DNA from 4 places in the Streptomyces sp. NPDC043861 genome. Region 3 is predicted to be linked to each of the others. Evidence: riboswitches for the same ligand, from Rfam matches in the RefSeq annotation. Region 3 holds a riboswitch; each other region holds the start of a gene.
The links. A riboswitch is a leader RNA that binds a small molecule or an ion and turns the genes downstream of it on or off. The one in region 3 is predicted to bind cyclic di-AMP.
Positions count from the first base shown of each region.

Region 1: another riboswitch for cyclic di-AMP. It lies ahead of AC068D_RS29855 (C40 family peptidase); the one in region 3 lies ahead of AC068D_RS13010 (transglycosylase family protein).
Region 2: another riboswitch for cyclic di-AMP. It lies ahead of AC068D_RS03405 (M23 family metallopeptidase); the one in region 3 lies ahead of AC068D_RS13010 (transglycosylase family protein).
Region 4: another riboswitch for cyclic di-AMP. It lies ahead of AC068D_RS07595 (M23 family metallopeptidase); the one in region 3 lies ahead of AC068D_RS13010 (transglycosylase family protein).

Region 1 covers NZ_JBWKDP010000016.1:88,498-93,846, forward strand. The annotation lists gene AC068D_RS29845 (ATP-dependent Clp protease proteolytic subunit) at 98-733, shown strand; gene AC068D_RS29850 (hypothetical protein) at 741-1,052, shown strand; cyclic di-AMP (ydaO/yuaA leader) riboswitch at 1,418-1,572, shown strand; gene AC068D_RS29855 (C40 family peptidase) at 1,576-2,052, shown strand; gene AC068D_RS29860 (DUF6328 family protein) at 2,120-2,635, shown strand; gene AC068D_RS29865 (LysE family translocator) at 2,589-3,224, opposite strand; gene AC068D_RS29870 (LysR family transcriptional regulator) at 3,307-4,218, shown strand; gene AC068D_RS29875 (ATP-binding protein) at 4,259-4,705, opposite strand; gene AC068D_RS29880 (helix-turn-helix domain-containing protein) at 4,977-5,349, shown strand, end outside.
Region 2 covers NZ_JBWKDP010000001.1:817,239-822,587, forward strand. The annotation lists gene AC068D_RS03385 (aspartate aminotransferase family protein) at 1-543, shown strand, start outside; gene AC068D_RS03390 (helix-turn-helix domain-containing protein) at 605-1,222, shown strand; gene AC068D_RS03395 (DUF6126 family protein) at 1,234-1,380, shown strand; gene AC068D_RS03400 (tyrosine-protein phosphatase) at 1,408-2,220, opposite strand; cyclic di-AMP (ydaO/yuaA leader) riboswitch at 2,934-3,097, shown strand; gene AC068D_RS03405 (M23 family metallopeptidase) at 3,100-4,089, shown strand; gene AC068D_RS03410 (SGNH/GDSL hydrolase family protein) at 4,265-5,056, shown strand; gene AC068D_RS03415 (STM4011 family radical SAM protein) at 5,071-5,349, opposite strand, start outside.
Region 3 covers NZ_JBWKDP010000004.1:482,855-488,203, forward strand. The annotation lists gene AC068D_RS13000 (cytochrome P450 family protein) at 1-878, shown strand, start outside; gene AC068D_RS13005 (transglycosylase family protein) at 1,008-2,003, shown strand; cyclic di-AMP (ydaO/yuaA leader) riboswitch at 2,262-2,460, shown strand; gene AC068D_RS13010 (transglycosylase family protein) at 2,465-3,133, shown strand; gene eno (phosphopyruvate hydratase) at 3,495-4,781, shown strand; gene AC068D_RS13020 (FtsB family cell division protein) at 4,862-5,335, shown strand.
Region 4 covers NZ_JBWKDP010000003.1:19,437-24,785, reverse strand. The annotation lists gene AC068D_RS07600 (PP2C family protein-serine/threonine phosphatase) at 64-1,203, shown strand; cyclic di-AMP (ydaO/yuaA leader) riboswitch at 1,501-1,636, shown strand; gene AC068D_RS07595 (M23 family metallopeptidase) at 1,648-2,703, shown strand; gene AC068D_RS07590 (PrsW family intramembrane metalloprotease) at 2,873-4,204, opposite strand; gene trmB (tRNA (guanosine(46)-N7)-methyltransferase TrmB) at 4,253-5,074, opposite strand; gene lhgO (L-2-hydroxyglutarate oxidase) at 5,169-5,349, opposite strand, start outside.

The DNA of each region.
Region 1 (5,349 bases), on a different contig from region 3:
ATAACGAGATGTACGTCCTGTACATTTTTTACAGATCCACCGCACCGCACGACCCACCGCACCGCACGACCGCTTCAGCGACGAGGAGAGGTACGCCATGAACCGCCCTTACGCCCGATACGTCCTGCCGGAGCTCACCGAGCGCACCAGCGTCGGCCTTCGCACGCTCGACCCCTACTCGAAGCTGATGGAGGAGCGGATCGTGTTCCTGGGCACGCCCATCGACGAGACCTCGGCCAACGACGTCATCGCCCAGTTCCTCTACCTCGAGCACGCCGCCCCCGACCAGGACATCAGCCTCTACATCAACTCCCCGGGCGGCTCCATCACCGCCATGATGTCCGTCTACGACACGATGCAGGTGGTGACCTGCGATGTGGCGACGACATGTCTGGGCCAGGCTGCCTCCACGGCCGCCGTGCTGCTCGCGGCGGGGACTCCCGGCAAGCGCATGGCGCTGCCGGGAGCGAGGGTCGTCGTCCGGCAGCCCGCGATGACCGAGCCCGTGGAGGGGCAGCCGACCGATCTGGACATCCAGGCACGCGAGTTGCTGCGACTGCGCGAGGAGATGGCCAGGATGCTGTCGCGGCACACCGGAAGAAGCGAGGAGCAGATCTCCTCCGCCTTCGAACGCGACACCGTCTTCGATGCGCCGGCAGCCAGGGAGTACGGCCTCGTCGACCACATCATCAAGAGCCGCAGGACGTCCGCCGCTTCCCCCTCGGCCCGGTGAGCCGTCGGTGCTGCTCCCGGAACTGCCACCGCTGCCCGCACTGACGCGCGCCGAAAGCGAGTTCATCGACCGCTATCTCGAAGTCGTCGACCAGCTCGGACGAATCAACCCGGCCGGGGGCGCCGCACACACCTATGCCGCCCTGCGCGCCGCACAGGCACTGGCCGCACACGCTGTTGGCCTCCGGGACGCGCTCGCACTGATGCACGCCCGCGGCGAGAGCGAGCTCCACACCCCCACACTTGCCCACGCACTGCGGGTGTTGGACGGGGAGCGAAGGGCGGCGCGAATCATCGTCCCTCCGGAGCCGACCAGTTGAACCGGCGCCCGGAGAGCGGCGACGGAGGCGCGGCTGCGGGGGTGGGCAGGCGTACGAGTGGGTGTCGGCCAACCGGCGTAGGCGTGGCTTCGACATAAGTGCCGTGCGAGTTGCGCAACCTGATGGGCCATTCGGCGGAATGAGAGGTTCCGCTGCTGGTCCAGCGCTCGTCACGCCTCCCTCGTCCGTCGGCCAAATGGGTCCGTCCACCTGAATGGATCAGTGGTGAGGAGCCTCACAAATCGCCGTTTCGACTCGGAAATCCGGCAGTTCGTGCGTCAAGATCCCTGGGACGACAAGCCCCCGCCACCGCGGCGGGGCGGTCCGGGCGGACGCCGAGTCCTGCCGCCGCACCGGATGCCTGGTCGACATCAGTGCTTCGGCAGGAGTGGAGGACCCACGCAGTACGGCCCGGCCGCCGACACGGCAGGGCCTTGGGGTGAAGCCGCTTGCGCGGCCGGGCATCTTCGTTGGCCCGAACCCGACAGGTCATCCTTCACAGGCGGCTGACGAAGGGTTGCGCATGACTGCGCAGACACACGGTCCGTCCCTGCTCTCCCGGACGGGCGCCGTTTCGGCTCTCACCATCGCCGCCGTCGGCGGCTCCCTGCTCGTACCGGGCGGCACACAGGAGGCCCAGGCCGCCACCGCACACGCATCGAAGGCCCTCAAGGTGGCCGCCTCCAAGAAGGGCGCCCCGTACCGGTACGGCGCCACGGGCCCGCACCGCTTCGACTGCTCGGGGCTCACCCTGTACTCGTACAAGAAGGCGGGCAAGGCCCTGCCGCGCACGGCACAGGCGCAGTACAACCGCACGCGGCACATCCGTGCATCCACCCGCCAGGTGGGCGACCTGGTGTTCTTCCACTACCGCGGGAACATCTACCACGTCGGGATCTACGCGGGTCACGGAAAGATCTGGCACTCCCCCAAGACCGGCTCCGTCGTCAAACTGAGCAAGATCTGGTCCAAGAGCGTCCGCTATGGACGCGTGCGCTGACCTGCACGGACGGGCAAACGGCCCAGTGAGGTGACAGGTTCCGCGGGGCACGGGCAATTCGTCATACATGGCCGACGATCCCCGTGCCTCGCGCGACGAGTCCGAGCTCGAAAGAGCGGACCGCAACTTCGCCGAGCTGCTGCAGGAGCTGCGGGTCATCCAGACCGGCGTACAGATCCTGTTCGCGTTTCTGCTGACCCTCGCCTTCACCGCCCGGTTCCCGTCCCTCGACTCGTTCCAGCGAGGCACGTACGTGACGACGCTGATGCTGGCCGTGGTGGCCGCAGCGCTGTTCACCGCACCCGCGGCGGTGCACCGCGGACTGTTCCGCAGGGGCGCCAAACGGGAGATCGTCTCGGTCTCCTCGCGGCTCGCGGGAATCGGCCTTGCGGTGCTCGCCCTGGCCCTGACCTCGGCGGTACTGCTGGTCGTCGATGTCGTGCACGGCACGCCCGAAGGGGTCGCCGCCGCTGCGACGACCCTGTTCGTCTGCGTCCTGCTGTGGGGGGCGCTGCCCCTGGTCCTCGGCCGGAGGCTCAGCGAGCCGCCGGAGCGATCACCAGAGCCAGGCCGAGAGCGGTGAGAGCCCCGCCGCTGACGCCCTCGACGGTGCGAGCGGCCCGCGGCCGGCGAAGCCACCGTCCCAGCCGGTCCACGAGCAGCGCCACCAGTGGGAACCAGACGAGTGCGAGTGCCACGACGATGCCGGCCAGCAGCAGCGTGCGCGGCAGTACCGCGGCATCGTCCGGCACGAACTGCGGCAGCAGGCTGAGGAAGAGCACCGGCGCCTTGGGATTGAGCACATTGGTGAGGAAGCCCTGGCGCAGACTGCGCACGGCTCCCGTGCCGGTCACGAAGCGCTCGGCGTCCCCTACGGCCGCCGGCCTCGGCCGGAGAGCATTGCGCAGGGCCTGTACACCCAGGTAGAGGACGTAGGCACCCCCCACGAACTGGAGCGTCCGGTACAGGACCGGCACGGCGACCAGCAGCGCCGCGAGTCCTGCGACGGCCAACGCGGTGTGGACGACCAGTCCTCCGGCCACCCCGAGCGCGGCGGCGACGCCGTCGGAGCGGGAGGCCAGGGCATTGCGTACGACGACCGTGAAATCTGCGCCCGGCATGGCGACCATGCCCGCCGCGACCCCGACGAAGGCGATCAGCTGTGCGTCCATGACCCCACCCTGGACCACGACAGCCCTTAGCGTGTACTTGCAATCTCCTGGGTCTGCCTGAAGGAACGCTTAAGGGGCACAGATGTACGACCCGACACGGCTGGCGGCACTGGTGGCGGTCGCCGAGGCCGGTTCGATCACCCGGGCCGCGGGCCGCCTCGGCTACACCCCTCCCGCGCTCTCCCAGCAGCTGACCAAGCTGGAGCGCGAAGCGGGGGCGGCGCTGCTGGTCCGCCATCATCGCGGAACCCGGCTGACGCCCGCCGGTGAGGTGCTCGCCGCGCATGCCCGGCGGGTGCTGGACGAGATGGACCGCGCGCGACATGAACTGGCCCGGCTGGCCGGGCTGTCCGGCGGCCGGCTCCGGGTGGGCACGTTCACCACGGCCGGCGTCCATCTCCTGCCGCCGGTGCTGAGCTCGTTCCGCCGGGCCCATCCGGATGTGGAACTGACCGTGGCCGAGTACGAACCGCCGTACGGGGTCGCCGCGGTGGCCTCGGGCGAGGTGGACCTGGCCCTGACGCACGAGTACGAACCGGGCGAACCGTACCCGTTGCCCGCGGGTGTCCTTCTGGAGCCCCTGCTGGTCGAGGAGTTGGTGCTGGTGACTGCACCGGGGCAGCTGCTGGCCGGCGGCTCGGGACGGCTCCCGGTCGATGAGCTCGCGGGCCGGCCTCTCATCAGCAGTGCGCCCTCGCACCCTCCCCGCAGGGGTGTGGAGGGTGCGCTGGCGCGGGCGGGGGCGACATCGGCCGTGGTCTGCGAGTCGCCCGGGTATGCGCTGGTCTGCGCACTGGTCAGCGCGGGGCTCGGGGTCGCGGTCGTACCGGAGATGGTGGCCAGAACGGCGACGACGCCGCTCGGGGTGCGGCCGCTCGAGCCCGCTGCGTTCCGCCGCACGATCTCCGTGGCGCACCGCGGCGACGAGTCCGGTCCCGCAGCCCGCTCTCTGCTGGCCCTGCTGCGCGCCGGGTTCGCACAGGCCACCGGGTAGTGCAACGGCGCGAACCGGCGTCACGGTCGCCGCGGTGCAGTCATTCCGGGCTCTGGACGGGTGCGGGCACCGGCGGCCAGGGCAGCGCGATACGAACGGTCTTGCCACCGTCAGGAGTGGGGATCACCGACAGCCGCCCGCCGTGCTCGGCGGTGAGCCATCGGATGATCACCATGCCCCGGCCGTTGTCCTGCTGCACCGCGGCGGGCAGCCGCTGCGGGTGGCGCGGATGGCTGTCGGTGACGCCGATACTCAGGTGCTCGTCGCGTTCGAGCCGGACGTCGACGGTGAAGGTCGGCGACTGCCCGAAAGTGTGCTGCACGGCGTTGGTCGCGAGCTCGGAGACGATGAGCCGCACGGTGTCGGCCGTTTCCACCTCCCCCGGGAGGCCCCATTCGGCGAGAACGCCGGAGATGTATCTCCGCGCTGCGGAGACCGAGGCGGGATCGCTCGGCAGAGTGATGGATGCTTCCTGGTGGTCTGCCATGGCGGGCCGTCCCTTTCCCACCGAGGCCGGATGACGACACGTGGCGACACGTAGCGGTGATGTGCCGGAGCGGCCCCGGACTGCGCTGGTCCTCAGACTGCCACCGTTGATGACCCCGTAACCCTCGATCCCCCCGGATATGCATATATCTGTCGCTCAAAGCAGTGAACTCTGCTACGCGAGAACGTATTTGGGCGCACACTGGGTGGCTGCGTCATCGGTGGCCGCGGTCCCCCGGGCGGCTCGCCGAAGTCCGGAAGGAGGCGGCTGCGTGCGTCAGGGTCCGGTGGTGCGCCGCCGCAAGCTCGGTGAGGAGTTGCGCGGGCTGCGGCTCGGCGCGGGCCTCACCAGCCGGGAGGCTGCCCGGCTGGTGGGATGGCATCAGTCGAAGGTGAGCCGGATAGAGACCGCGGCGAGCGGGGTGAAACCGGCCGATGTGATGCGGCTGCTCGACGCCTACGGGATCACGGACACTCGGCTGCGCGAACTACTCGGGGCGCTCGCCGGGTCGGCGGGAGGCGGCGGCACGGGCTGGTGGCACGCCTACCGCGGGGTGATTCCGCCCCAGTACCGGGACTTCATCAGTCTGGAGTCCCAGGCGAGTTCCGCCCGCACCCTCGAGACCTCGGTGGTGCCCGGCCTCC
Region 2 (5,349 bases), on a different contig from region 3:
GACTGGATCTTCAAGAAGGTCTACTCGTCGATGGACCGGGTGCTGGTGCACTCCGCCAGTTTCGGGTCGAACGCCCAGGCCATGGCAGCGGGCCTGGCCGTGCTCTCCGTGATCGAGGACGACGGGATCGTCGCGAATGCACGGGTCACCGGGGAGCTGCTGCGGACACGGCTCGCCGCACTCGTGGACCGCTACGAGCTGCTGAAGGAGGTCCGTGGACGGGGACTGATGATCGGCATCGAGTTCGGCAGGCCGTCGTCCCTGAGACTGCGCAGCCACTGGACCATGCTGCAGGCCGCCCGCAAGGGTCTCTTCGCGCAGATGGTGGTCGTGCCGCTGCTGCAGAAGCACCGCATCCTCACCCAGGTCTCCGGGGACCGGCTGGAAGTGATCAAACTGATTCCGCCCCTGGTCATCGGAGAGGGCGAGGTCGACCGGTTCGTCCAGGCCTTCACCGCCGTGATGGACGATGCGCACGCCGGCAGCGGGCTGATGTGGGACTTCGGAAAAACGCTCGTACGGCAGGCAGTGGGCGACCACTGAGTCTCTTTGCCTCTCGGGCAAAAAATTTGCCCGAGAGGAAAGATCCTGGCCCAATGGGGGCATGAGTCCTTCTGCCGGACAGTCTGCCGGGCGAACCGATGCACCGACGGCGGACGAGCTGCCCGATGTCGCACCCCGGCTCCGCGAGCTGCGCCGCCGCCGGGGTCTCACCCTTGAGGCCGCCGCCCAGCGCGCCGGTCTCTCGCCCGCCCATCTGTCCCGGCTGGAGACCGGCAACAGGCAGCCTTCGCTGCCCATGCTGCTCGCCCTGGCCCGGGCCTACGGTACGACGGTCGCCGAACTGCTCGGTGAGCTGCCGCCGGAGCGTGACGCGGTCGTCCGGGGCGGGCGGATGGGGCCCGCCGCGGCCGACGGCTGGGCCTACCGAAAGGCGGGCGGGAGGGGCCGCGCCATGCAGGCCCTGCGGGTGCATGTGCCGTACGCCACCCAGGGAGACCTGGTACGGGTGCATCCGGGCGAGGAGTGGCTGCACGTGCTGGAAGGCAGGCTGCGGCTCGGCCTCGGCGACAGCGTGCACGAGCTCGAACCGGGGGACAGCGCCCACTTCGACTCGCTCACGCCGCACCGGATCACCTCGGCCACCCGGCAGGGGGTCGAGCTGTTGTTCGTCCACACCCTGTTGCAGAGCCCCGACCCGCACGCGCATCCGCACAGCTGAGGAGATCCGTCATGCCGGAGAAGCCGTCATCCAGCCGGGACGCGCACCAGGAGCAGAAGTTCCCGATCGGGCTGATCGTGCGACTGTTCGCGTACCTGGTCGCGGGCCATCTGTTCGCGGCCTTCCTCTACCTGCTGTTCACCGTCGGCGGCAAGTGACCATGCTGCGCGACGGCCGGAAGGGGTTCAGACGGAGCCGTCCAGCAGCCGTTCGCGCAGCTGCTCACGTGTCCCGGGCGAGATCTTGAGCCCGTCGGAGAGATAGCGCTCGGTGGTGCCCCAGGTCTCCTCGATGGTCTCGAACGCCGCCGTCAGATACTCGGCGCGGGCGTCGAAGAGCGGGCTGAGCAGCTCCATGACCTCCGGCGACATCCCGGCCGGGGAAGTGTCGCTGCGGCGCACCTTGTAGCGTCGGTGCGGGTCGTTCGACTTCAGATAGTCGGCCTCGACGGCATCGCGCTCGACCCCCACCGCGAGCAGCGAGACCGCGATCGACAGTCCCGCGCGGTCCTTGCCCGCCGCGCAGTGCATCAGCGCCGGAACACTGTCCTCCGCCAGTGCATGCAGCACCCGGCTGTGCTCGGCCGTCCGCGTCTTGATCATCATGCGGTAGGAAGCCGTCATCCGGCCGGCCGCCTTGCCGTCGGCGAGGATCGACCTCAGCTGGTCGATGTTGCCGTCGCGCACCATCCTCCAGAACTCGGCGCCGTCGGCCGGATCGCTGAGCGGAATGTTCAGGTTCCGCACCCCGGGCAGCTCGACGTCCGGGCCCTCCAGCTTGTGGTCGGCGGCATTGCGGAAGTCGAAGATCGTGTGGAGCCCGAGAGAGGCGAGGAAGGCGGCATCGCTCGCGGTCGCGTGCGCGAGGTGACCGCTGCGGAAGAGCCGTCCGTACCGCACCTGCCGCCCGTCCACGGTCGGAAGCCCGCCCACGTCCCGGAAGTTGCGCACGCCGGAGAGCTCGGGTTCGGTCGACGGGACCTGTGGCAGCTGCGTCACGGGGGCTCCTCCGTGTCTGCGGTCGGCACTGCTCGCCGACGATGGCGCGCTCCGACCATACGACATTGATTCCTCAGGCAATCATCTCGGCTATGCCTGTATGAGCGCTCCCTCGAGTACGGAATCTGCTCGATAATGTTCCACTTTGTGTGGATGTGATGGGCTGGTCCGGTCAGGTGATCGTGGAGGCCGAACGCGGTCGCGTGCTCGACGCGCCGCGGACGTCCGGCCGCCGGCTCCCCCTCCTGTCGTGCGGGCGGGGGAGCCTCGCCGGGTGCCGGGCTTTCGGGGCTGGCGCTCCACGGGTGGGGTGCCGTCCGTCGTGATCCAGTCGCGCCGTGGCGCCCGGGCTCGAGGGCGTGCGGGGGGAGGGGGGATCTGGCGAAGTTGTCCATTGAGTGGAGCAACGGCGCAATCTGACACTAATGAGGCATCTGTCCGTATTGGGTGATTTCGCATAACGCGCCCCGGTTGCAAGGGAGATGGGCGCCGTACCGTGAGCGGGATCATATTCGTGACGGTCTGTCGTCGTGCGCCGGAATCAAGTCCCCTTGTCCATAAGGAAATCGAAGATCCGTAATCCACGGAGTGTCACCGGAAAATCCGTGTTGGTATCGCGCGGGTGAATGTCGGGCGATTGAGGTGGCTTGTACCCCCGCCAAGGCTCGCTTACGGTCGCCGCAATCCGGTCGGATCGCCCAATCCTGCCGCCGTCCGGAATATCGCACCCATCCACGTGTGGCAGGAGCGGGGGACCCAGGTAAGTCCGCCGGCCGGGAGTTCCGGACGGCTAGGGGTGAAGTCGCGATGCATACGCGGCCGGGCATCTCCAGCCCGAACCCGACAGCTCACCTCGCAGGCGCCGGAGAGGAATTCGCCATGCCCGCAAAGGGTAAGCACCGCCGTCCGAGGACCAACCCGTTCACGCGCGGATTCGCTGCCGCCGGCACCGGTGGCGCCGTCATCGCACTCCCGCTCATCGGCGCCACCGGTGCGCACGCCGCGGAGAAGTCGGCTCCCGCCGTGAGCCCCGAGCATGTCGCCTCCGTCACCTCCGTCGCCCAGAAGGCTGCCCCTCAGGCGCCCAAGGCGGGGAAGGTCCCCACGACCTACACGGTCGTGGCGGGTGACTATCTGTCGAAGATCGCCGTGGCGCAGGACGTCAACGGCGGCTGGAAGAAGCTGTACGCCGACAACCGTGAGGCCGTCGGTGAGAACCCGTCGCTGATCCACCCGGGTCTCAAGCTCACGATCGGGGCCAAGGCCGCCCCGGCCGAGAAGAAGGCTCCCGTCGAGCGCAAGGCGCCGGCCGAGAAGAAGGCTCCCGTCGAGCACAAGGCGGCGGCTCCGGCGAAGCAGGAGCGCCAGGCCGCCCCGGCCGAGCGCGCCGCACGCAGCGCCGAGCGCCCCGCTGCCGCTCCCGCTGCGGCTCCTGCCGCCGCCCCCGCCGCACAGGCCAAGGTCACGGGCTACACCGCTCCGGTCACCGGTGGCATCAGCACCTCCTACCGGACGCCCGGTGCCATGTGGTCCAGCGGCTACCACACGGGTCTCGACTTCATCGCCTCCATCGGCACCTCGGTCAAGTCCGTCGGCCCCGGCACCGTCGTCTCGGCCGGCTGGGCCGGCGCCTACGGCAACCAGGTCGTCATCCAGCACAGCGACGGCACCTACTCGCAGTACGCGCACCTCTCCTCCCTTTCGGTCTCGGCCGGCCAGAGCGTGCGTGGCGGTGAGCAGATCGGTCTGTCCGGTTCCACCGGCAACTCCACCGGCCCGCACCTGCACTTCGAGATCCGCACGACGCCGAGCTACGGCTCGGACATCGACCCGCTCGCCTACCTGCGAGGGCACGGCGTGTCGATCTGAATCTGACGTAACGTCAGTGAAGTCCGCCGCCCCTTTCCTGACGGAGGGGCGGCGGACTTCTGTGTGCCGCCCTATTCCCACTTTGCGAGAAACTGACCTGGTGGTCTATGTCACGCCACGTCAACCCCTCCCTACGGTGGCGTAGGTCACTTGATGCCGTGAATGATGTCGTGACGTGGCAGACGATTCGAGATCAACGATGAATGGCGTATTCGGGTCGTACGCGGCGGTCGGTGACAGTTTCACCGAGGGCGTCGGAGACCCCGGACCCGAGGGGCAGTTCGTAGGCTGGGCGGACCGCCTCGCGGTGCTCCTCGATGACCGCGTACCGGAGCACACATTCCGCTATGCCAATCTCGCCGTGCGCGGCAGGCTCCTCGACCAGATCGTGGAGGAACAGGTCCCCCGTGCGAAGGAACTGGCCCCCGACCTGGTGACGTTCTGCGCCGGCGGAAACGACATCATCCGGCCCGGCACCGACCCCGACGACGTCGCCGAGCGCTTCGAACGCGCCGTCGCCGACCTCACCGGCGTCGTCGGTACCGTTCTGGTGACCACCGGCTTCGACACCCGGGGCGTCCCCGTGCTCCGTCATCTGCGCGGCAAGATCGCCACCTACACCGCGCATGTGCGTGCCATCGCGGACCGGCACGGTTGCCCGGTCCTCGACCTGTGGTCGCTCAAGTCCGTCCAGGACAGGCGCGCCTGGGACGGCGACCGGCTCCACCTCTCGCCCGAAGGCCACACCCGGGTGGCGCTCCGCGCCGCTCAGGTGCTCGGCATGGAGGTACCCGCCGACCCCGACCAGCCGTGGCCCCCGCTGCCGCCGCGTGGCACGCTCGAGGTCCGGCGCGACGACATCCACTGGGCGCGCGAATACCTCGCACCGTGGATCGGCCGTCGGCTGCGCGGCGAATCGTCAGGCGATCATGTGGAGCCGAAGCGCCCGGATCTGCTTCCGCTCTGAGCTCTCCGCCCGCCCTACGGGTGGTGCGAAGGAGCGGGGATCCGCTCCAGGACCCCGCCCGCGAACACGTCGTACAGCGGCAGCGACTCCAGATGGACGTAGCCGATGTGGCAGTCGCACACGGTGAGGGGGCAGGGACGTGGCCGCAGCGCCGCCCGGTACGAGCCGTCGTAGAGATTGCCCAGCTCGGTCCGGACGAAGTGGCAGCGCCGGACCGTTCCGTCGCCGTCCACCGAGATCACCGACTCGCCGGTCCTGCACGGCAGCCCGGCCGAGCGGTGCGGACGGCGGCT
Region 3 (5,349 bases):
TGCAGGAGCTGACGGACCGGCTCATCGACGGCTTCGCGGACAGGGGGAGCGCCGACCTCATCCATGAATTCGCGTTCCCGCTCCCCATCTACGCCATCTGCGACATGCTCGGCGTCCCGCGCGAGGACCAGGACGACTTCCGGGACTGGGCCGGGATGATGATCCGTCACGGAGGGGGGCCGCGCGGGGGAGTGGCGCGCTCGGTGAAGAAGATGCGGGGCTATCTCGCCGAGCTGATCCACCGCAAGCGCGAGAACGCCGGTGACGACCTCATCTCGGGGCTCATCAAGGCCTCGGACCATGGCGAGCACCTGACCGAGAACGAGGCCGCGGCCATGGCCTTCATCCTTCTCTTCGCGGGTTTCGAGACGACGGTCAACCTCATCGGCAACGGTGTGTACGCACTGCTGCGCCACCCCGAGCAGCGCGCGCGCCTCCAGGCGTCCATCGCCGCCGGGGAGACCGCTCTGCTGGCCACCGGCGTCGAGGAACTCCTCCGCTTCGACGGGCCCGTGGAGCTCGCCACCTGGCGGTTCGCCACCGAACCGCTGACCCTCGGCGGGCAGGACATCGCGGTCGGCGACCCCGTCCTCGTCGTGCTCGCCGCGGCCGACCGGGACCCGGACAGATTCCTCGACCCGGATGTGCTCGACCTCTCCCGACGGGACAACCAGCACCTCGGGTACGGGCACGGCATCCATTACTGCCTCGGGGCACCGCTCGCCAGGCTGGAGGGGCAGACCGCACTGGCGACTCTGCTGACCCGTCTGCCCGACTTGCGACTTGCGACGGATCCTTCCGATTTGCGGTGGCGTGGGGGGCTCATTATGCGTGGATTGCGCACTCTGCCCGTTGAGTTCACACCCCAGAGTTTCTGACGCTCCATCAGAACTGTGACTTTCACGTGATCTCCGCTGCATCGACTTGTGACTCGCGTTCGAATGCGGCTACGTTCACCGTCAACTCGGGACCCTCCAGTTCCGCGTCGTCGCACGAAAGGCCACTGCATGCTCTCCGGGAACGGTCGGCACCGCCGCCCCCGTCAGGCTCCCGCCCTCATCGTCGCTGCGGGGGTGACCGGATCGGCCATCGCGATCCCGCTGCTCGGTGCGGGTTCCGCTTCGGCCGCAGACACCGCCACCTGGAACCGGGTCGCGGACTGCGAGAGCGGCGGTATGTGGAGTGCCGATCTCGGAAACGGCTACTACGGCGGATTGCAGCTCTCCCAGGCGGACTGGGAGGAATTCGGCGGTACGGCGTACGCCCCGCGCCCGGATCTCGCCAGCCGCTCGCAGCAGATCGCGGTCGCGGAGAAGGTACTCGCCGCCAAGGGCCCCTCGGCGTGGGCGAGCTGCGCCGCGATCACCGGGCTGACGACCGGCGGGGTCAAGGCCGATGTCGACCCGGGTGCGACCGCCGGCGCGACGGGCAGCACGCTCGGCTCCGAGGACGACACCGACACAGTGGACCCGCCCTCCTTCGGTGACGGCAGGGACGCCGTCACGACGGAGCCTTCGGACTCGGCCGCGCCCGAGTCGCCGCAGCCGTCCGGGGAGCCCTCCGGCGACTCCACGACGTCGCCCGAGGCCGCGGAGCCGGCCGGGGGAGTGGAGGACGAGCCGAGTGCGTCCGGGTCCACCGGCCCCGCCGAGGATGTGAGCAGCGACACCGACACGGACGCCGACGCGGACAACGGTTCCGGGAAGCATCGTGGCGCCCCGGCCCCCGAGGAGGACGAGGCGGGCAATTCGGGCAATGAGCGTGAATCAGGTCGCCACGCCTCACGAGGTGACGGATCGGCACGAGATGCCGCCGAGGCGACGGATGAGTACACCGTCCGCCCCGGTGACAACCTCTCGGCGATCGCCGACGCGAACGAGGTGCCGGGCGGCTGGCCCGCGCTCTACGAGGCGAATGAGGAGGTCGTCGGATCCGACGCCGACCTCATCCTCCCTGGCCAGAGCCTCGATCTGAACCTGGATGAGGGTCAGTTGAAGGAGTAGTTGGGGTGCTTATGTCCGCTTCTGTGCAAGTGAGACATGAGTCTCTTCCGGTCAACTGACCCCGGATGCCTGCCAAGTAGGGCCATCCCGTCCCTCACCTGCGAAAACGGACATCCGTCCTTGGTGGTTATGGGTGATTTCTCCCCGATGTTCATCTTTGAACATCGGGGAGACGTGTGTTTACGGTCTGACCGCTCGCCATCGCGGGCCCCGTCGACCGTCACGCCGAATCCTGCCGTCGGTCGGGGGGAACAGTCGTCGCGTCATGCGCCGTAGGCAGGAGCGGGGGACCCAAGGTAGGTGCCGTACCCGCCCGATGAGGGAGGGCACGGCTTGGGGTGAAGCCGCGCGCAACTCGCGCGGCCGGGCAAATCGTTCCCGAGTTCCTGACGGAACCGGGGACACCCCATCGGCCCGAACCCGACAGCTCACCTCGCAGGCGTCGGTGAGGGGATGACTCCATGCTGCTTTCCGGCAAGGGCAAGCACCGCCGTCCGACCGCGTTCCACCGCACCACCCGCGTCGCCGCACTCGCGGGCGTCACCGGTGCTGCCATCGCCGCGCCGCTCATGGCCTCCGGCACCGCGTCCGCCGCGACCGCTTCCGAGTGGGACGCCGTCGCCCAGTGCGAGTCCGGTGGCAACTGGTCCATCAACACCGGCAACGGCTACTACGGCGGTCTGCAGTTCTCGGCCTCCACCTGGGCCGCGTACGGAGGCACGGCGTTCGCCTCCACCGCCGACCAGGCCTCCAAGGCCCAGCAGATCCAGATCGCCGAGAAGGTCCTGGCCGGCCAGGGCAAGGGTGCATGGCCGCACTGCGGCGTGGGTCTGTCCAACGCCTCGTTCGACGGCGGTGCCGCCGAGGCCCCCGCCCCGAAGCCCGCCAAGCCCAAGGCCAAGGCGCCCGCCCCGAAGCGTGCCGAGGTCCCGACCACCCGCTCCGAGCGCCCCGCCGCCCCGGTCAAGAAGGGCGACGGCGAGTACAAGGTCAAGGCCGGCGACACCCTCAGCAAGATCGCTGAGGAGAAGAAGGTCAAGGGCGGCTGGGAGAAGCTCTTCGAGCTGAACAAGGAGATCATCGACGACGCCGATGTCATCCACCCCGGGCAGCTCCTCCACCTGAGCTGACCCCACCAGGCTCCGGGGCCCCCGCACAGCGGGGACTCCCCGCCCCGGAATCAGGGGACACCGTCGTCCCCAGGGGATCCCGTCGCCCGGTGGACCCGGCGGACCACCGGGCGACGCACCCCGTCCCCCAGCTCTCCCCGGCCAGGCGCGCCTTCCCGTACGTTCCCCCGCAGCCCTGCGGGGGAAGGGAGGCGCCCCCAGGCCGGGGTTTCTGTCTGTTTCATTCCCTTTTTCGTCCCACGGGGCGGGCACCGGCTGGCCGAGGCTCCGGAGCCGGTTAGGCTCATGTCGCAAGGCCAGGGCGACCCTGCGCTGACCCTGCTCCGCTTGCGTCACTCTTAGCGTCACATCCCAGAAGGAGATGCTCGTGCCGTCCATCGACGTCGTCGTAGCCCGGGAAATCCTGGACTCCCGAGGCAACCCCACGGTCGAGGTCGAGGTTGGCCTCGACGACGGCAGCACCGGCCGTGCTGCCGTTCCCTCCGGTGCCTCCACCGGTGCGTTCGAGGCCATTGAGCTCCGTGACGGAGACCAGAACCGCTACCAGGGCAAGGGCGTCGAGAAGGCCGTCCTCGCCGTCATCGAGCAGATCGGCCCGGAGCTCGTCGGTTACGACGCCACCGAGCAGCGTCTGATCGACCAGGCGATGTTCGATCTGGACGCCACCGACAACAAGGCGTCCCTCGGTGCCAACGCCATCCTCGGTGTCTCCCTGGCCGTCGCCCACGCCGCTTCCGAGGCCTCCGACCTCCCGCTCTTCCGCTACCTGGGCGGCCCGAACGCGCACCTGCTGCCGGTGCCGATGATGAACATCCTGAACGGCGGCTCGCACGCCGACTCCAACGTGGACATCCAGGAGTTCATGATCGCGCCGATCGGTGCGGAGTCCTTCTCCGAGGCGCTCCGCTGGGGCACCGAGGTGTACCACACGCTCAAGAAGGTCCTGAAGGAGCGCGGCCTGTCCACCGGCCTCGGCGACGAGGGCGGCTTCGCCCCGAACCTGGACTCCAACCGCGAGGCCCTCGACCTGATCCTCGAGGCCATCAAGCAGGCCGGTTACGCGCCGGGCAAGGACATCGCCCTCGCGCTCGACGTGGCCGCCTCCGAGTTCTACAAGGACGGCAAGTACCTCTTCGAGGGCAAGGAGCGCTCCGCCGCCGAGATGACCGAGTACTACGGGGAGCTCGTCTCCGCGTACCCGCTCGTCTCCATCGAGGACCCGCTGTTCGAGGACGACTGGGCCGGCTGGAAGGTCATCACCGACAAGCTCGGCGCCAAGGTGCAGCTGGTCGGCGACGACCTGTTCGTCACCAACCCGGAGCGTCTCGCCCGCGGTATCGAGGACGGCGCCGCCAACGCCCTGCTCGTCAAGGTCAACCAGATCGGTTCCCTGACGGAGACCCTGGACGCCGTCGAGCTGGCCCAGCGCAGTGGCTTCAAGTGCATGATGTCCCACCGCTCCGGCGAGACCGAGGACGTCACCATCGCCGACCTGGCCGTCGCCACCAACTGCGGCCAGATCAAGACCGGTGCCCCGGCCCGCTCCGAGCGCGTCGCCAAGTACAACCAGCTGCTGCGCATCGAGGAGATCCTCGACGACGCGGCGGTGTACGCGGGCCGCAGCGCGTTCCCGCGCTTCAAGGGCTGACACCCGCTTCCGTACGTCCCCGCACCCGGTCCCGTACCGTGTGCGGGGACGTACGCGCGTAATAAAGGGGAGGCGGGACCATGGCCGGCAAGGACCGCGACCGGTTCTCCACCGCGACCAGGCTGCGGCTGCTCGGCGAGCAGACGGCCGCCCGCGTCTACCGCTCGCAGACGCGCCGCCAGGCCCGCCGCTCCAGGCTCACCGGACGGGCGGCGTTCCTCGCGCTGGTGGTGTGCTCGATGATCGTCGCGCTTGCGTACCCGATGCGTCAGTACGTGTCGCAGCGCAACGACATCGCCGAGCAGAAGCGGCTCGCCGACGCGGCCCGTGAGCGCGTCGAGCGACTCCGTGACGAGAAGGCGCGCCTCCAGGACGACGCCTACATCATGCGGCTGGCCCGCGAGCATCTGCACATGGTCCTGCCGGGCGAGACCGGTTACACCATGAACGGACCGAAGACCGGTGAGCAGCCCCGCACCGAGGAAGGCGGCGTCGGCCGCCCCTGGTACTCGAACGTGTGGGACGGCGTCGACCATGCCGACGCGGGCCGCTAGCGAAGCCACGAAAA
Region 4 (5,349 bases), on a different contig from region 3:
GGCCAGCCTGGATGGGGCGCGGTACCGTCCGCAGCGGTGGGTGGACCGGGCAGGAGACCACTGGTGGCGCAGACAGAGGGCGACGGCGGGCGGCAACGGCGCAACGGCGGCCGGCGGCTGGTCCTGCTGCTGCCCTGGCTGGTGATCGCCATCGGGGTCGTCTTCGATCTGGTGACCCCGGAGTCGTACCGGGCATCGCCGCTCTTCGCCGCCGCACCGTTGCTCGCCGCCCCGTTCTTCTCCTGGCGCGGCACTCTGGTCGCCGCCGTCGCCAGCGTCGCCGTCGTGATCGGGCTGCACGTCTACAACGGCACCCTGAGCCAGGTGCCGGCGACGACCGAGACGCTGACCGTGTTCACGGTCTCCGGTCTCGCTCTCTACATCAACCATGTCCTGCGCCGAAGCGGCCAGCGCCTGGCATCCGCACGTGTGATCGCGGAGGCCGCCCAGCGGGCCGTGCTCCCCACGCCCAGAGAGCGCATCGGCGGGCTGCACATCGCCGCCCGTTACGAGGCGGCGCAGGAGGACGCCTTCATCGGCGGTGACCTCTTCGCCGTGCAGGACACCCCGTACGGCGTGCGTCTGGTGGTCGGGGACGTGCGGGGGAAGGGGCTGGACGCGGTCGAGACGGTGGCCGTGCTGCTCGGGGCGTTCCGGGAAGCGGCGGAACAGGAGCCCTCGCTGGAGCGGGTCGCGCAGCGGCTGGAGCAGGCACTCGCCCGAGAGGGTGCCCACGGCCTGGATGCCGTCGAGGGGTTCACCACCGCCGTGCTCGCCGAGATCCCGCCCGGGAACGGACAGGTCCGCGTGGTCAACCGCGGCCATCCGCCGCCGCTCGTGCTGCATGCGGACGGTTCCCTGGCCCTGCTGGAGCCCAGCAGGCACGCGCTGCCGCTGGGTATGGGCGATCTCGGTCACTGGACGGACGTCGTGGACGAGGTGCCGTTCCCGCCCGGGGCGACCCTGCTGCTCTACACCGACGGACTGTCCGAGGCGCGCGACGCCCACGGCGCCTTCTACGACGTGCGCGTACGAATGGGCGGCCGTATCTTCCCCGGCCCCGACGAACTGCTGGACTCGGTCATCGACGACGTGCGGCGTCACACGGGCGGCGGAACGACGGACGACATGGCCCTGCTGGCCGTCAGCAGACCCGGGGCGCGGCAGCCCGAGCAGCGTCGTGTGATGCCGGTGGTGCCCTGAGCGGCTCGCTGCTGTCCGCGCCCTGAGCGACGTCGTGTGATGCCGGTGGTGCTCCTGTTCAGGCCGCCGCGACGGAGCGTGACCGAAGGGCAGCCCTCCGCATAACATCTGACGAACAGTCAGGAGCGGAGTCTCGGGTGAGAGGGAGTCAACTCGCCCGATTTCTTCATGTTCTGGGTGGAAAGTTCGCACCCGAAGCGTCAAACGATCAACCGGAACAGCTTGGAATAGGCCCCCCGTGTCTATTAACGTTCGATAACGCAGCGCGGTCGTCCCAGCCGTCGCAAGAGACGGCTCCGTGCGCACGCGCCGAATCCCGTAAGGGAACCGGGGAACCACCTTTTGGGGTGAATCGGGCACTTCGCGGTGCTCGTAGGAGACCTTCCTGCTCCGAACCCGTCAGCTAACCCGGTAGGCGAGAAGGAAGGAAAGGAGCACGCCTCCGTGGCGTCCAACGAGCCTGCCCTCCAAGAGCCGCCCACCACCGAGTGGGTCCCCACCGCAGAGTGGGCCCCGGCCGCCGGGACGGAGGAGTGGAACCCGACCGAGGAGACCGTCCGCCCGGTCCGTGGCAGGCACCGCGTCGTCAAGCAGCGCAATGGACTCGCCCGTAGCTCCACCGTCCTCGGAGTCGGTGTCATCGCTGCGGTGGGTGCGGGTGGCATGGCCACCGCGCAGGACAAGCCGGCGGTCTCGATCTCCCTGCCGGACACCATCACGGACAACCTCCCGGACGCCAAGTCGCTGCCGGGTGTGGGTTCCCTGATCTCTGACGACTCCGACGAGCAGGGCGAGGAGCGGAACGAGGCCCCGCTCACGGCCATGTCCGTCGCCGACACGGCGTCCGCAACCGGCACCCAGCAGGGCGGCGGCTCGGGTGAGGCGCTGCGCGCACGCATTCTCCAGCAGGCCGAGCAGCAGCAGGCCGAGGCCGAGGCCGAGGCGAAGGCCGCCGCGGAGAAGGCCGCTGCCGAGCAGGCCGCGGCGGAGGCGACGAAGCAGCAGACGGCAGCCGAGGCGGAGGCCGCCGAGGCGAAGAAGAAGGCGGAGGAGGAGGCGGCACGCAAGGCCGAGGCCGAGCGGCTCGCCAAACTCGCCGCGAGCTACTCCCTGCCGACGTCCTCGTACACGCTCACGTCGACCTACGGTGAGTCGGGCTCCATGTGGTCCTCCGGCTATCACACCGGCCTCGACTTCGCGGCCCCGACCGGTACGCCCGCCAAGGCCGTGCACGGCGGAACCGTCAAGTCGGCGGGCTGGTCGGGCTCGTACGGCTACCGCATCGTGCTGGAACTGGAGGACGGCACCGAGGTCTGGTACTGCCATCTGTCCTCGATGACCGTCGGCGCAGGCCAGCAGGTCGCCACGGGCGAGACGATCGGGCGTGTGGGCGCCACGGGCAATGTCACCGGCCCGCATCTGCACCTCGAGGTGCACACGCCGGGCGGCGCCGGGGTGGACCCGGCGGCGTGGCTGCGGGACAAGGGCCTCAGCGTCTGACGCCGCTTCCTCGCACGACCCCGGCGGGTGCACACGTCCCGCTGCTAAGGGCAGGGCCCTGGGGCCTCCCGTTTGAATCCTGCCGGGCGTGCGTGCCCCGGTACGCACGCTCGCCGCGTTGTCGTCGGTCGCCCATGCTCCGCGTGGGCGGCCCTTCCCGACAGGCCGGCTACGCCCGGTACGGGTTGTACCCGTCGTAGTCCAGATAGGGCGGCGGCGTCCGTGCCCGGCCCGTCGCCTGGGCAGCGTAGGCCAGTGCCGGGGACGCGACGTGCTTGCGCTGCCAGAGATGGTGGAGCAGCTCCTGCTCGCGTGCCACGAAGTCCGGGCCCGCGGTGCCGCGGTGGGCACGGTGGCGCAGGAAGGCCAGGGAGGTCGCGAAGGCCTCGTACTCGGATACCGTCCGTGCGGCCGCATGGCCGTGCGTGCGGCCCGCCATGTCGCGGGCCATCGTGCGCGCCCGCATCGAGGAGAGGGCGAGCGGCTCGGTGGGGGAGAGCCAGCCCGCCGCCGCGTACGCGGGGAGCTGTGCCTCGACCGTGCGCAGCTCCCGCTGCCGGGTCCAGATCGCCAGCCAGGTCAACAGCGCGAAGGCCGGCACCATGAACAGCGCGTACACGGCGTAGAACCCCCAGGGGCCGAACACGCCCGAGCCGTTCCACAGCGCGTGCATGCCCATCGCGAGGGCGAGGCCCAGCAACGGCAGCGCGGTCCTGCGGAACTTCCTCCGCCGGGCGGTGAGCGCCGCGAGACCGAAGCCGATGCCCGTCAGCACGGTGAAGAGCGGGTGCGCGAACGGCGACATCACGATCCGCACGAAGAAGGTCGCCGCGGTGACGGATGCGAAGCCCGAGCGGCCGAACTCCTGGTCCTCACCGAACGCATTGCCGAGGTAGAGGATGTTCTCGGTGAAGGCGAAGCCGGTGGCGGTGAAGCCGGCCACGACGACGCCGTCGACGACGCCGGTGAAATCCCGCTTCCGGAAGACGAAGATGAGCAGGATGGCGGCCGCCTTCGCGCTCTCCTCGACGAGCGGCGCCACGATGGTCGCGCCGATCGTGTCCGCAGAGGTGGGATCCGCCGTTGCGGTGGCTATCCACTGGGTCGCGAACGAATTGGCGATGATCGCGACGAGCGCGGCGGCGCAGGCCCCCCAGGCGAAGGCGAACAGGAGATTCCGCCAGGGGCCCGGCTCGACGCGGTCCAGCCACCGGAACGCTGCCATCAGCAGCGGCACGGGCAGCAGCGCCAGGCCGAGGCCCACCAGAAGACCCTCGGTACCGGTCTGTTCGCGCACCAGCGCGAGGATGACCAGTCCCGAGAGCGCGAGCAGGGTGATCACGGTCCAGGCGCGCAGTGCCCTGCCGCGCCAGAAGGCGCGGCGAGGTTTGTAGCGCCAGCGCGCACGCTCCGGCACCGCGTCGAACAGCGGCTGTTCGCCGCACGCCGGTACGGCGGGATGCGGCGCTGTCGGATGCTGCTGCGGGGACCAGTCGGACACCCGACGACCCTAACGAGGGACACCGACAGCGCGCGACGGCGTCACGGGCTATCGGCCGCTGCGGCGGAACAGCAGATCGTGCACGACATGCCCCTTGTCGAGGCCCTGGCCCTCGAACCGGGTGAGCGGACGGAAGGCGGGCCGGGGCGCATAGCCGCCGTCCTCCTGGGTGTTCTCGAAGTCGGGGTGCGCCGAGAGAACCTCGAGCATCTGCTCGGCGTACGGCTCCCAGTCGGTCGCGCAGTGCAGCACCGCGCCGGGCTTCATCCGGCTCGCGGCGAGCGTGAGGAACTCCGGCTGGATCAGCCGGCGCTTGTGGTGGCGCTTCTTGGGCCACGGGTCCGGGAAGTAGACCCGGAGTCCGTCGAGCGCGTCGGGTACGAGCATTTCGCGGAGCAGGATGATCGCGTCACCGTTGGCCACACGGACATTGGTCAGACCCGAACGGTCCGCGAGCCCGAGAAGATTGCCCTGGCCCGGGGTGTGCACGTCGACGGCGAGGATGCCCGTGCCGGGATTGGCGGCCGCCATCTGCGCGGTCGCCTCGCCCATCCCGAAGCCGATCTCCAGGACGACGGGCAGCCCCTCGAACATCTCGCCGAGATCGAGCTTCCGCATCCCGTCGATGTCCAGCCCCCAGGTGGGCCACAGCCGCAGCAGCGCATCGCCCTGCCCGGCGGTCACACGGCTCCGGCGCGGCTGGAAGCTGCGGATGCGCCGCTCGTGGTGCGACCCGGCCGGATCGGCGGCCGGCCCGCCCGGGAACCGCGGCTCGCCCTTGGCCCGGGCGGCGACGGCACGGGTGCCGGAGGTCCGGGTGTTCTCGGCGTTCCGGGGAGCTTCGGTGGTGACGTTCTCGAACTCAGACACAATGCCCCGATTGTACGGCGAGAGACGCGGGGGCCGGGTGGCCTGCGTCACGGCCTCGCGGGCCGACGTCTCACGGCCCTGACGGACCGCGGCCTCATGCCCTCGAGAGCTGCGCCAGTGCCCGACGGGCCACTTCGCGGCCGATCGGGAGCGAGGCCGTCGCGGCAGGGGACGGGGCGTTCAGGATGTGGACCGTACGGGGTGCCTCGTGGATGAGGAAGTCATCCGCAAGGGTGCCGTCGCGCAGCACCGCCTGCGCCCGGACGCCCGCCGCG